Pseudosulfitobacter pseudonitzschiae: one gene and its partner. The protein of the gene in region 1 interacts with the protein of each later gene in a pairwise test. Links are inferred from orthologs where the notes say so. Each region holds a gene or a part of one and is shown in the gene's direction. Other genes may lie near its edges. The genes, in order: SULPSESMR1_RS06120 and mrdA.

Region 1 (6,943 bases):
TTGCGCACCGATGGCCAGACCCACCGCCCCTTCACCGCCCCCAGCCGCTGCCGCGACCGCCGCCAGTGCAAGGCCAAGCCCCGTGATGGTGCGGGCATTGCCGTAGTTGACCATACGGCGGGTGATATGGCCGTTGGCGATATGCGCGGCCTCATGCGCCAGAACTGCTTGCAACATTTCGGCAGAGGTGGCGCGGTTGATCAGGCCGTGGTTGACAAAAATCACATCATTGCTGACCACAAAGGCGTTCAGCCCACCGTCATTGACCACCAGAATCTTGATCCGCGCCGGGCTAAGGCCCGCAGCCCGCAGGATGGGCGCGGCCAGTTGCGTCAGCCCGTATTCCACATCCGCATCGCGCAACAATTCGATCGCACGGGCAGGCTGCGCCAGCAACATGACCAGCGTCAGGACAATTGCCCCCATTGACGACAGGGGCAAAGCCCTATGAAAAGCGTGCGAACCCACCATGTGCGCAGCATAGGAGACAAGTGATGAAAACCTCAAGACGCAGCGCCGTTGATCCCTTTATCGTGATGGATGTGATGGAGGCCGCCCGCGCCGCCGAGGATGCAGGCCGTCACATCATCCACATGGAGGTCGGTCAGCCCGGCACAGGTGCGCCGCGCGCTGCCACTGATGCGCTGGCGCGGGCGATGAACGACGGCCCGCTGGGCTATACCGTGGCGCTGGGGCTGCCTGCGCTGCGCGCGCGCATCGCGCGGATGTATGGCGAGTGGTATAACGTTGATCTTGATCCGTCCCGTGTGGTGGTAACATCGGGATCGTCAGGGGGCTTTATCCTTGCGTTCACGGCGCTGTTCGACACTGGCGACCGCGTGGCGATTGGCGCGCCGGGTTATCCCAGCTACCGCCAGATTTTGCGCGCGCTGGATTTGCAGGCGGTCGATCTGCCCACTGCACCCGAGAACCGCTACCAGCCGGTGCCAGCGGATTTTGCGGATATGGACATTGCGGGGCTGATGGTGGCCTCGCCCGCCAATCCCACGGGGACGATGCTGGATCATGCGGCGATGGGTGCGCTGATCGACGCGACCCACGCCAAGGGCGCGTCGTTCATCAGCGACGAGATTTACCACGGCATCGAATACGAGGCCAAGGCGGTCACAGCACTTGAACTGACCAACGAGGCTTATGTCATCAATTCGTTTTCCAAGTATTTCTCGATGACGGGATGGCGCGTGGGCTGGATGGTGGTGCCCGAGGATCATGTGCGCGTGGTCGAACGGCTGGCGCAGAATATGTTCATCTGCGCACCCCATGCGGCGCAGGTTGCCGCACTGGCGGCGATGGATTGCGATGATGAGTTGCAGGTGAATATGGACGTCTACCGCGCCAACCGCGTGCTGATGCTTGATGGGCTGCCCAAGGCGGGGTTCACCAAGATTGCACCGCCTGACGGGGCGTTTTACGTCTATGCAGATGTGTCCGATCTGACCGACGACAGCCGTGCCTTTGCTGCCGAAATTCTGGAACGCGCTGGCGTCGCCGTAACACCAGGGCTGGATTTTGACCCGCTGCGTGGCCGCCACACTTTGCGCTTTTCCTATGCCCGCAGCACCGAGGACATTGCCGAAGGGCTGACGCGGCTCAAGGCGTTCATGGACGCGCGGTAAACTATGGCCCCTGCGCGGTGGCTGCGATATTGTCTTTGCAAGACCAGAAGCACCACGGAAAACATTCCGGAAAAGACCAAGGGCGGAACGGGCAGTATGCGGTATGTGATCATGGTGATATGTGCGCTGGTTCTGTCCGGTGTGTCGGGCGCGGGGGCACAAGAACTGACAGCGCTGGCGCGGGTTGACCCCCAGCGCAGCCACATTTCCGATGGCTGGTTCGGCAACACCACATTAAACATCGCTCTCAGTCAGGGCGTGCCGTTTCGGGTGTTTCATCTCGACAATCCCAAGCGTCTGGTCATCGACTTCCGCGAGGCCGACTGGTCCGGTGTCGACGCCAAAACCCTGTTGCCCGAAGCGGGCAAGATCACTGCGGTGCGCTTTGGTCCGTTCCGTCCCGGCTGGTCGCGGCTGGTGATGGATATGGCCGAGCCGTTGTTGCCGTCGGAAATCGAAATGAAAGTGGACGAAAGCACAGGTATCGCCACCTTGAGCGTTGCCCTGAAGGGTGTCGCCCCCGAAGCCTTTGGTGCCGGAGCAGGCTCACCCAAGGATGTTGCTTGGGCCACACAGGCCGCGCAACCTCCCGTCTTACCCAAGTTCGACAACAGCTTTGTCGTGGTGATTGATCCCGGTCATGGCGGCGTTGATCCCGGCGCGGTGCGCGACGGGATCGAGGAAAAGGATATCATGCTGAAAATGGCGCAAGCGCTGGCCGAGGCGCTGCGCCGCAGCGGGCAGGCGGATGTCGTTCTGACGCGCACCATAGATCAGTTCGTGTCGCTGCCGGGACGGGTGGATGTGGCCCATGCGGCGGATGCCGATCTGTTCATCTCGCTGCACGCCGATATTCTCAGCGAGGGCGGTGCCAGTGGTGCCACTGTCTATACGCTGGCCGATGACGCCAGCGACGAGGCCGCCGCGCAACTGGCCGCCCAGCACAACCGCGCGGACATTCTGGCCGGTGCCGATCTGAACGGGGCCGACGACGAAGTGGCTGGTGTGCTGCTGGATCTGGCCCGTCAGGAAACAGCCCCGCGTTCCGATCAGGCCGCCGCTACGATCATCGGCGCGATGCAAGCTGCCGGTGGGCCGATGAACGCACACCCCTCACGGCAGGCAGGCTTTTCCGTGCTGACCAGCGCCGATGTGCCGTCGATTTTGATCGAGGTCGGATTTCTCAGTTCGAAACGTGACTTGGCCAATCTGCGCGATCCGGTCTGGCGCGCGGTTATGGCATCGGCGATTGCGGATGGTATACTGGCCTGGCGCACTGCCGATCTGGCTCAGCGTCCCTTGGTGCGCCAATAGGCAGGGCAGCGTAAGCGTAAATATGCCATTATGACACCCAGACGTGTTTTGACCCGCTGCTGGGCGTGCCCTATAACAGCGCCCTGAGCAGATTTCATAAAGGACGCCCGCGTGTTCCGATTTATCCTGTCGTTTTTCGGCGGTATCTTTACGACCCTGACGATGGGTCTTCTTGCAATTGCGCTGAGCGTCGGCGCGATTTTCTATATTTATGGCCGCGATCTGCCCAGCCACGAAAGCCTTGCACAATATACGCCACCCACGATCAGCCGTATTTACAGCGGTCAGGGTCAGATCATTGACGAATTTGCCCGTGAACGGCGGTTGTTTGCCCCTGCGGACACCATTCCCGATCTGATCAAACAGGCATTCATCAGCGCCGAAGACAAGAATTTCTATACCCACGAAGGCTATGACCTGCGCGGCATTGCGGCGGCGGCGATTGACGCTGTGCGCTCGCGCGGGCGCGACGTGCGCGGTGCCTCGACGATCACCCAGCAGGTGATGAAGAATTTCTTGTTGTCGGGCGACCGTCAGGCGGAACGCAAGATCAAGGAAATTATACTGGCCTCTCGCATCGAAGAGACGTTGGACAAGGAAAAAATTCTGGAACTGTACCTGAACGAGATTTTCCTTGGGCAGAACAGCTATGGTGTGGCTGCGGCCAGCCAGACCTATTTCAACAAGACGCTGGGCGAGTTGACCCCACATGAAGCGGCGTTTCTGGCATCACTTCCCAAGGCGCCATCGGACTATCACCCCGTGCGCCGCAAGGACCGTCTGCTGGCGCGCCGGAACTACGTTCTTAAAGAAATGCATGACAACGGCTATCTGACCCAAGCCGTCTATGACTCCGAACGCGGGCAGCCGCTGCGGTCGGTGCAGAACGGCGACTTTGAAAGCTTCAAGGAAGAGCTGCCCCCGCGCGACTATTTTACCGACGAAATCCGCCGCCAACTGTCCGAGAACTTCGGCGAAGGCGAGTTTTTCACCGGCGGCCTGACCGTGCGCGCGACCATTGATCAGGAAATGCAGCCCATTGCCGCCGATTCCCTGCGCACCGAGCTGGAAAACTATGACCGTAGCCGATCCACATGGCGCGGCACCGGCAAAAAGATCGACCCGCAGATCGCTACAGGTGACGGCTGGCAAGAGGCGTTGAACGACGTCACCGTTGCCCGTGACATTGACCTGAATGGCCGTTGGTATCCTTCCGTGGTGCGCGAAGTCGGCGACCAGCGCATTGTGTTGGGGATCGAAGGGCAGGGCATCGGAGAGGTGCCGCGCGCTGATATCAAATGGCTCAAGGGCGATTTTGTCGCCAACTTTGACGTGGGCGACGTTGTGCATGTGCGCCAGCGCGACGGTGGCTGGTCGCTGCGGCAGGTGCCTGCGGTGCAGGGCGGCTTTGTGGCGATGGACGTCAACACCGGTCGCGTGATCGCCATGCAGGGCGGGTTCAGCTATCAAAACTCGGTCTTCAACCGCGCCACGCAGGCCAAGCGCCAACCGGGGTCTTCGTTCAAACCCTTTGTGTATGCGGCAGCACTCGACAGCGGCTATACGCCCGCGACGATCATTGTCGACGCCCCGATCGAGATCAACACGCCGCAAGGGATGTGGCGCCCCAAGAACGCATCGAACCAGTATTACGGCCCGACCCCCATGCGCACCGGAATTGAACGGTCGCGAAACCTGATGACCATCCGTCTGGCCCAAGAGGTCGGCATGGAAACCGTGGCCAGTTATGCCGAACGCTTTGGCGTCTACGACCGCGGCCAGATGGGCAAGTTTCTGGCCAACTCGCTGGGGTCGCAAGAAACTACATTGTACCAGATGGTTGCGGCCTATGCGATGTTCGCCAACGGTGGCGAGCGGGTCAAACCCACGCTGGTTGACCGTGTGCAGGACCGCTATGGCAAGACCGTCTACCGTCACGATGAACGCCAGTGCGCCGATTGCCAACTGGCCAGTCTGGACCCCGGATATGGCCCGCGCATTGCCTCTAACCGCGAGCGGGTGATGGACCCGATCACCGCCTATCAGTTGACGTCGATGATGCGCGGCGTGGTCGAACGCGGCACTGCTGCGCGCACCGTGAACCTGCCGGTGCCCACAGCGGGCAAGACCGGCACGACCAACGACAACAAGGACGTGTGGTTCGTGGGCTTTACCAGCAACATCGTTGCGGGTTGCTACATCGGCTTTGACACGCCCCGCGATATGGGGCGCGGCGCGTCGGGTGGCGGCATGTGCGGCCCCGTGTTCCAGCGCTTTATGCTTGAGGCCACCAAGAAATACGGCGGCGGCGATTTCGACGTGCCCCCCGGTGGCCACTTTATCAAGATCGACCGCTTTACCGGCGCACGTCTGAGTGACGATGCGTCAGGTGAAAGCGTGGTGGCCGAATATTTCCGTGACGGTGAAGAGCCGCTCTTTGGCTTGATGTTCGACGGCGGCTTTGCAATGGGCGCCGATCTGCCGCTGGTCGAAGAAGTGGGCCGCGCCACGGGCCGCGAAGTGACCACATCCACCGGCAAAAAGGCCACCGTGGGACCAAAGGCAAACTTCGGCACGCTTAGCTCGGGCGGACTGTACTAGCCCGATAACACGCAGCACAGCGGCGCAGTCGTCATCCGACGGCTTGCCGCCTGTCCTGCGCTGGTTTACACCCGCATTTCAACACCATCCCGAAGGACACGAGCCGATGCGCGCCGAGGCCCAAAATACCGTTGCCGAGATCGAAAAATCACTGGAGCTGCTGGGGCAGCGTCTGGGCGTGGAAACTGCGCAATACCGGCTGGAAGAATTCAACGCCCGCGTCGAGGATCCAAACCTTTGGGACGACCCCGAAGCCGCACAAAAGCTGATGCGCGACCGTCAGTCGCTGGTCGATGCCATCGACACCTACGAAAGCATCAAACAGGATCTTGCCGACAACATCGAGTTGATCGAGATGGGCGAGATGGAAGGCGACGAAGAGGTCATCAGCGACGCCGAATCCGCGCTCAAGACCCTTGCGGTGAAGTCCGCGCAAAAAGAATTGGAAGCACTGTTGGACGGCGAGGCCGACAGCAACGACACCTTCCTCGAGATCAACTCGGGCGCGGGCGGTACCGAAAGCTGTGATTGGGCGTCGATGCTGGCGCGGATGTACGTCCGTTGGGCCGAGAAAAAGGGCTATAAGGTCGAACTGAACGCCGAGAGCGCAGGCGAAGAGGCGGGGATTAAGTCGGCCACCTATAAAATCACCGGCCACAACGCCTATGGCTGGCTGAAATCCGAAAGCGGCGTTCACCGTCTGGTGCGTATCTCGCCCTTTGATTCTGCCGCCAAGCGGCACACCTCTTTTACCTCGGTCAAAGTTTATCCGGTGGTCGACGACAACATCGAGATCGAAGTGAACCCCTCCGATATTCGCATCGACACCTACCGGTCGTCGGGCGCCGGTGGTCAGCACGTCAACACAACGGATTCGGCTGTGCGGATCACCCACCACCCCACAGGGATCGTGGTGACGTCATCGGAAAAGTCCCAACACCAGAACCGCGACATCGCCATGAAAGCGTTGAAATCGCGTCTGTACCAGATGGAGTTGGACAAGCGGTCGGCGTTGGTGAACGAAGTTCACGAAAGCGCGGGCGACGCAGGCTGGGGCAACCAGATCCGCAGCTATGTTTTGCAGCCCTACCAGATGGTCAAAGACCTACGGACCAACTACGAAACATCGGACACCAAAGGCGTTCTTGACGGCGATCTGGACGGTCTGATGGGCGCCACACTTGCGCTGAACGTCAGCGGCAAAAGCCGGTCGGAAGCGCAAGGCGACTAAGTATTCAGTGCGGGTCCATGTTTTGGTCCGGTGGGATTGCCCGTTCAGGCATCTATGAAGATGGCTGGGCGGCTGATTTCCAGTTTCTTGCCTGAGGCTACGTATTCCACTTGAACCTGCGCATGGCTGCGGCAAAGTTGCAGCCATGACAGATGATATT
Region 2 (6,850 bases), 1.2 Mb from region 1 along the record:
GGATGGTGTCAAAAAGGTTCTCGCCGTGGGCGAAGACGCCAAGCTGATGCTGGGTCGGACGCCCGGCAGCATCGAGGCGATCCGCCCGATGCGCGAAGGTGTGATTGCCGACTTTGACACAGCCGAAGAGATGATCAAACATTTCATCCGCAAGGTTCACAAACGGTCGACCTTTTCAAAGCCCAAGATCATCGTATGCGTGCCGCATGGCGCGACACCCGTTGAAAAACGCGCGATCCGTCAGTCGGTTCTGTCCGCAGGCGCGCGCCGTGCGGGACTGATTGCCGAACCGATTGCAGCGGCCATCGGGGCCGGCATGCCCATCACCGACCCCACCGGCAACATGGTCGTGGACATCGGCGGTGGCACCACCGAAGTGGCGGTTCTGTCGTTGGGCGACATCGTTTACGCCCGTTCGGTCCGTGTTGGTGGCGACCGCATGGACGAGGCGATCATCAGCTATCTGCGCCGCCAACAGAACCTGCTGGTTGGTGAAACCACGGCCGAGCGTATCAAGACATCTATCGGCACCGCCCGTATGCCCGACGACGGGCGCGGCACGTCGATGCAAATCCGTGGCCGCGACCTGCTGAACGGTGTGCCCAAGGAAATCGAAGTGACCCAAGCACAAATCGCCGAGGCGCTGGCCGAGCCCGTGCAGCAAATCTGCGAGGCGGTGATGACCGCACTGGAAACCACGCCACCCGATCTGGCCGCCGACATTGTCGACCGCGGCGTGATGCTGACCGGTGGCGGTGCGCTGCTGGGTGATCTGGATCTGGCCCTGCGCGAACAGACGGGGCTGGCCGTGTCCATTGCGGACGAATCGCTCAATTGCGTTGCATTGGGCACCGGCAAAGCGCTGGAGTTCGAAAAACAGCTGCGTCACGCCATCGACTACGACAGCTAAGCCTAAGGCCCCTTTGCAAAAAGGGGCCACTTGCGGCACAGTTAATGCACGATCCCGCCGCGCCGATCAAACCGCAGGTGAGACTTCACATTGGCAAAAGACCGCTCTTCATCCTCTGACTTTGTCGCCCCGATCCGGCGGTTGTTGACGGCTGTGCTGGTCTTGGCGCTGATCGCCACCTTTATCGTCTGGCGCATCGACAGCCCGCGCGTCGAACGGTTCCGTGCGCAGGTCACAGACCGGATCGTGCCGAATTTCGACTGGGCAATGGCCCCCGTCACCGGCACCATCAATCTGGTGCGCAATTTCCGCAGCTATCAACGTATCGCCGAACAAAACGCCGAACTGCGCCGCGAATTGCGCAAGATGCAGGCATGGAAAGAGGCCGCCGTTCAATTGGAGCAGGAAAACGCACGGCTGCTGGACCTGAACAATGTGCGGCTGGACCCGCGTTTGACCGTGATCTCGGGCATGGTGCTGGCCGACAGCGGCTCACCCTTTCGGCAATCGGTGCTGCTGAACGTAGGCGCGCGTGACGGGCTGGTGGATGGCTGGGCCACGATGGACGGTATCGGCCTTGTGGGGCGGATTTCCGGGGTGGCAGAGAACACCGCCCGAGTGATCCTGCTGACGGACGCATCCAGCCGTATTCCTGCGACCATCCAGCCATCAGGCCAGCGCGCCATCGTGGCAGGTGACAACAGCGCCACACCGCCGGTCGATTTTCTGGAAAGCCCAGATCTGGTCCGCCCCGGTGACCGTGTGTTCAGTTCGGGTGATGGCGGCGTATTTCCCGCAGGCCTGCTGATCGGCGAGATTGCCAAAGACCCCGGCGGGCGCTTGCGTGTGCGTTTGGCTGCCGATTACGAGCGGCTCGAATTTCTGCGGGTGTTGCGCCACTATGGAAACGAGCCGGTAAGCGACACCGCCCAGATCATCGCCCCCCACTCACCACCGGCAGAGGTGGGCGAATGAACAAGCCGTCGCAAATTCACCTGTGGCTGATGCGTGCCGCATTTTGCGTGCTGGTGCTGATGATTCTGTTCTTTCAGCTTCTGCCCCTGCAAACCCAACCCGGCCAATGGGCACCGCCCGATCTGCTGATCGGCTTTGCCTTTGCATGGTCGGTGCGACGGCCCGAGTTTGTGCCACCCCTGATGCTGGCAGCATTGTTGTTGCTGGCCGACCTGCTGCTGCAACGCCCGCCGGGATTATATGCGGCGCTGGTGCTGCTTGCCTGTGAAAACCTCAAGGGACGGGCGCGGGCGCTGCGCGCCTCGACACTAGTAGCCGAGTTGCTGACAGCGGCCATGCTAATGATCGGGGTGGCTATCGCCTACCGGCTGGTGCTGAAACTGATGTTGATTGATACTGCCCCGATGGGCCTGTCGCTGCTGCAACTAGGGTTGACGATACTCAGCTATCCTATTGTGGTGCTTGTCACGCACGGCATCATGCGCGTCCGTAAAACCGGACCGGGCGATCTTGAGACGGCAGGAGGCCGCATATGAAACGCACCCGCGTCGATACCGAAGCCAGCCACCGCAAGATTTCACGCCGCGCTGCCGTTCTGGGCGGCGTGCAGCTGGCCTTTGTAGCGGGGTTGGCAGCGCGGATGAACTTTTTGCAGGTCGATCAGGCCGACCAGTTCCGCCTGCTGGCTGAAGATAACCGGATCAAAGACAGTCTGATTCCACCCGTGCGCGGCGAGATTTTTGACCGAAACGGCGTGCAACTGGCCAAAAACATCCCGTCCTACCGTATCGTCGTAAAACGCGAGGATATCGGCGATGTCGATGAAGCGCTGGAACGGTTGAGCCGCGTGGTCAAACTGGACCCTGCCGAGCTGGAACGCGCGATGCTGGAAATGAAGCGTTCGGCCCCGTTCCATCCGATCACCATCGCGGAAAACGTGTCGTGGGAGGACATCAGCCGCGTCAGCGTCAATGCCCCCGCCCTGCCCGGTGTGACACCCGAGGTCGGTTTAAGCCGTATTTACCCGCTTGGGTCCGATTTCGCCCATGTTCTGGGTTATGTCGGGCCGGTCAGCGACTATGACCTGCAACAGATCGAAGCGCCGGACCAGTTGTTGCTGATTCCACGCTTTCAGATCGGCAAGGTCGGCATCGAAGCCAAGCAAGAGGACCGCTTGCGCGGCAAGGCCGGTGTGAAACGCGAAGAGGTAAACGCCACAGGCCGCGTGATGCGCGAACTGGATCGCCGCGAAGGGCGTCAGGGTTCGGACGTTCAGTTGACCATAGACGCAGCTTTGCAAAACTATGTGCAGGCGCGACTGGGCGAGGAAAGCGCGAGTGCGGTGGTGATGGATTGCGAAACCGGCGATCTGGTGGCGATTGCCTCCTCTCCGTCCTTTGATCCCAACCTGTTCGTGCGCGGCATTTCGGTGGCCAACTACAGGGAACTGACCGAAAACACGTTCCGCCCGTTGGCGTCCAAATCGGTGCAGGGGGCCTATCCCCCCGGATCGACATTCAAGATGATGACAGCACTGGCCGCATTGGAAGAGGGCATGGCCCAACCCGAAGAGACGGTCTATTGCCCCGGTTACCTTGAGGTGGCCGACCGCCGCTTTCACTGCTGGAAACGCGGCGGGCATGGCTATGTCGATCTGCAAAACAGCCTGAAACAGTCTTGCGACGTCTACTACTACGATCTTGCACTAAAGGTAGGCATCGAGAAAATCTCGGCAATGGCGAAACGCTTTGGTCTTGGGGTACGTCATGACGTGCCGATGTCGGCCATTTCCCAAGGTCTGACCCCGACCAAGGACTGGAAACGCCGCGTGCATGGGCAGGACTGGGTGATTGGTGACACGGTCAATGCCTCGATCGGTCAGGGTTATATGCTGGCGTCGCCGCTGCAACTGGCAGTGATGGCCGCGCGTATCGCCACGGGGCGCGATGTGTCGCCACGTCTGGTGAAATCCGTGGACGGAGTTGAAGAGCCCTCGCTTGCGGGCGAAAGCATGGGCCTGAACGAAAACAACCTGCGCAAGCTGCGCCGCGCGATGTATGATGTGGTGAACGACCGGCGCGGGACGGCCTATGGCAGCCGGATCATCGCCGAAGGCATGCGCATGGCGGGCAAGACCGGTACCAGTCAGGTCCGCAATATTACCGCAGCTGAACGCGCGCGCGGCGTCATCAACAACCGCGATTTGCCGTGGGAGCGGCGCGACCATGCCCTGTTCGTGAACTTCGCGCCATTCGAAAACCCCAAATATGCTGTTTCTATCGTAGTGGAACATGGCGGCGGCGGATCATCGACAGCCGCGCCCATCGCCCGCGACATCACGCTGCAAGCACTCTATGGCGGCGAACCGCCACTGGACGCCTACCCGTCCAAGGACCGTGGCCGCATCAAGACCCAACAGGAAGAACTGCGCGCGGTGCGTCCATTGGCCGATCTGGGCGGATCGGATCAGGCATGAGCTATCTCGAATATACGGTCAAATCCGTCCCTTCCGGATTTCGCAAGATCCTGTTCCTGAACTGGCCGCTGATGATCCTGCTGACATCCGTGGCCGGGGTCGGGTTTTTGATGCTGTACTCTGTGGCAGGCGGATCATACTCGCCTTGGGCCGAGCCACAAATGAAACGTTTTGGCGTGGGTCTGGTGCTGATGGTTCTGGTCGGGCTGGTGCCAATCTGGTTCTGGCGATCCGTGTCTTCTGTCGCCTATGGCATTTCAGTAATCTTGCTGATCGGGGTCGAGTTTTTTGGTTCGATCGGGATGGGGGCGCAGCGGTGGATTGATTTGGGGTTTATGCGCCTGCAACCTTCCGAGTTGATGAAGGTCACACTGGTGATGTTTCTGGCGGCCTACTATGACTGGCTGCCACCGGCCAAGAAGTCACGCCCCTTCTGGGTGCTTTTGCCGGTGCTGTTCATTCTGGCACCCACGGCACTGGTGCTGCGCCAGCCCGACCTTGGCACAGCGATCCTGTTGCTGGCCGCTGGCGGCGGGCTGATGTTTCTGGCCGGTGTGCATTGGTCCTATTTTGCAGCCGTTCTGGCAGCCGGTATCGGGTTGATTACCGCCGTTTTCCAGTCGCGCGGCACCTCGTGGCAGTTGATCAAGGATTACCAGTACCGCCGCATTGATACGTTCCTTGACCCGTCGTCCGACCCCTTGGGCGCGGGCTATCACATTACACAGTCGAAAATCGCACTGGGGTCCGGCGGCTGGACAGGGCGCGGGTTCATGCAAGGCACGCAATCGCGGCTGAATTTCCTGCCCGAAAAACACACCGACTTTATCTTTACCACGCTGGCAGAAGAGTTCGGCTTTGTCGGCGGGGTCTCCTTGTTGGTGCTTTATGCGCTGATCATATTTTTCTGCGTGGTCTCCGCCATGAACAACCGCGACCGCTTTTCGTCGCTGCTGATCCTCGGGCTGACGCTGAACTTTTTCCTCTTTTTCTCTGTGAATATGTCGATGGTCATGGGACTGGCCCCTGTTGTGGGTGTGCCTTTGCCGCTGGTCAGTTATGGTGGCTCGGCGATGCTTGTTCTCATGCTCGCATTCGGCTTTGTTCAAAGCGCCCACATCCACCGACCAAGGTAATATATGATCAACGTACTTTTCGCCGCCCAGCCCGACGGTTGGGACAGCTATGAAACCCCTCTGAAAGAGGCAATCGCCAATGCGGGCGTCGAGGCATTTCTGGCCACAGATATCCCGCCCGCCGATGTCGATTACATCATCTATGCGCCGAGTTCGCCCCTGCAGGACTTTACGCCCTACACGCGGGCCAAAGCGGTGCTGAACCTGTGGGCCGGTGTGGAAAAGATCGTTGGCAACCCGACACTAAAAATTCCGCTGACGCGGATGGTCGACAGCGGGCTGAGTCAGGGCATGTCTGAATGGGTCACCGGCCACACCCTGCGCCACCATCTGGGTATGGACGCGCACATCAACTGCGCCCCCGGCGTGTGGATCAACGTCGCACCCCCACTGGCATGGGACCGCAAGGTAACCGTGCTGGGACTGGGCGAATTGGGCACCGCCTGCGCGAAAATGCTGTCACAGGTGGGCTTTGATGTGACCGGCTGGTCCCGCAGCGCCAAGGATGTCGACGGCATCCGCTGCCTGTCCGGTGACGCAGGCCTGACCGAGGCACTGTCGGGGGCAGAGATCGTCGTGCTGCTGCTGCCCGACACGCCAGCCACCGAAAATACGTTAAACGCAAAAACGCTCGCCCTGCTTGCCAAAGGGGCGTGCATCATTAACCCCGGACGTGGCCCGCTGATCGACGACGACGCGTTGCTGGCGGCACTGGACTCAGGCCAAATCGGACATGCGACGCTGGACGTTTTCCGCATTGAGCCGCTGCCTGAAAAGCACCCCTTTTGGCACCACCCGCGCGTCACCGTCACCCCGCATGTGGCCGCCGAGACGCGGGCGAAATATTCTGCCCTGACCGTCGCCGAAAACATCCGGCGGGGTGAGGCGGGCGAGCCGTTCCTGCATCTGGTAGACCGGTCTGCCGGATACTGAGGCATAGGCGATGTCGCAAATCACACCCGTTAAATCGGGCCTGCAATTGGGCCTGATCGGTGACAACATCGCGCAATCGCGCGCGCCCTTGCTGCACCGACTGGCGGGAGCGCAAAATGGCATCGCTGTGCAATACGACCGTCTGGTGCCACCGGATCGGGGCGAAAGCTTTGATCGGGTCTTTGACCACTGCGCGGCAGCGGGATTTCGCGGCATAAACGTCACCTATCCCTACAAAGAACGCGCAGTCGCCCGCACGCAAATCGTTGACCCGTTGGTGCGTGCCATCGGTGCGATCAACACGGTGATCTTTGAGGGTGACACGCCGCAGGGCTTCAACACCGATTATTCCGGTTTCATGACCGCCTATCAATCGGCGCGGGGCACGCAGGCCCCGGGTACGGTTCTGATGATTGGCAC

The links.
Region 2: the proteins of SULPSESMR1_RS06120 (region 1) and mrdA interact in binary tests that used the Escherichia coli proteins (3 or more experiments, as listed by UniProt). The link is inferred for Pseudosulfitobacter pseudonitzschiae from one-to-one orthologs.

The regions. Positions count from the first base shown.
Region 1 is NZ_CP022415.1:1,270,568-1,277,510, forward strand. The notes cover bases 2,715-5,807. They hold SULPSESMR1_RS06120 (penicillin-binding protein 1A), read left to right. Parts: upstream 2,715-3,062; coding sequence 3,063-5,552; downstream 5,553-5,807. Other genes in these bases: SULPSESMR1_RS06115 (N-acetylmuramoyl-L-alanine amidase), read left to right, coding at 2,715-2,951; prfB (peptide chain release factor 2), read left to right, coding at 5,659-5,807. Outside these bases: SULPSESMR1_RS06105 (M48 family metalloprotease), read right to left, coding at 1-426; SULPSESMR1_RS06110 (pyridoxal phosphate-dependent aminotransferase), read left to right, coding at 495-1,637; more of SULPSESMR1_RS06115, read left to right, coding at 1,734-2,714; more of prfB, read left to right, coding at 5,808-6,783; SULPSESMR1_RS06130 (amidase), read left to right, coding at 6,929-6,943. UniProt on the Escherichia coli protein: Cell wall formation. Synthesis of cross-linked peptidoglycan from the lipid intermediates.
Region 2 is NZ_CP022415.1:72,077-78,926, reverse strand. Bases 1,890-4,889 are described here. They hold mrdA (penicillin-binding protein 2), read left to right. Parts: upstream 1,890-2,417; coding sequence 2,418-4,361; downstream 4,362-4,889. Other genes in these bases: rodA (rod shape-determining protein RodA), read left to right, coding at 4,358-4,889; SULPSESMR1_RS00355 (rod shape-determining protein MreD), read left to right, coding at 1,890-2,421. In the rest of the region: SULPSESMR1_RS00365 (rod shape-determining protein), read left to right, coding at 1-910; rod shape-determining protein MreC, read left to right, coding at 1,001-1,885; more of SULPSESMR1_RS00355, read left to right, coding at 1,882-1,889; more of rodA, read left to right, coding at 4,890-5,497; SULPSESMR1_RS00340 (2-hydroxyacid dehydrogenase), read left to right, coding at 5,501-6,430; SULPSESMR1_RS00335 (shikimate dehydrogenase family protein), read left to right, coding at 6,441-6,850. UniProt on the Escherichia coli protein: Catalyzes cross-linking of the peptidoglycan cell wall. Responsible for the determination of the rod shape of the cell. Is probably required for lateral peptidoglycan synthesis and maintenance of the correct diameter during lateral and centripetal growth.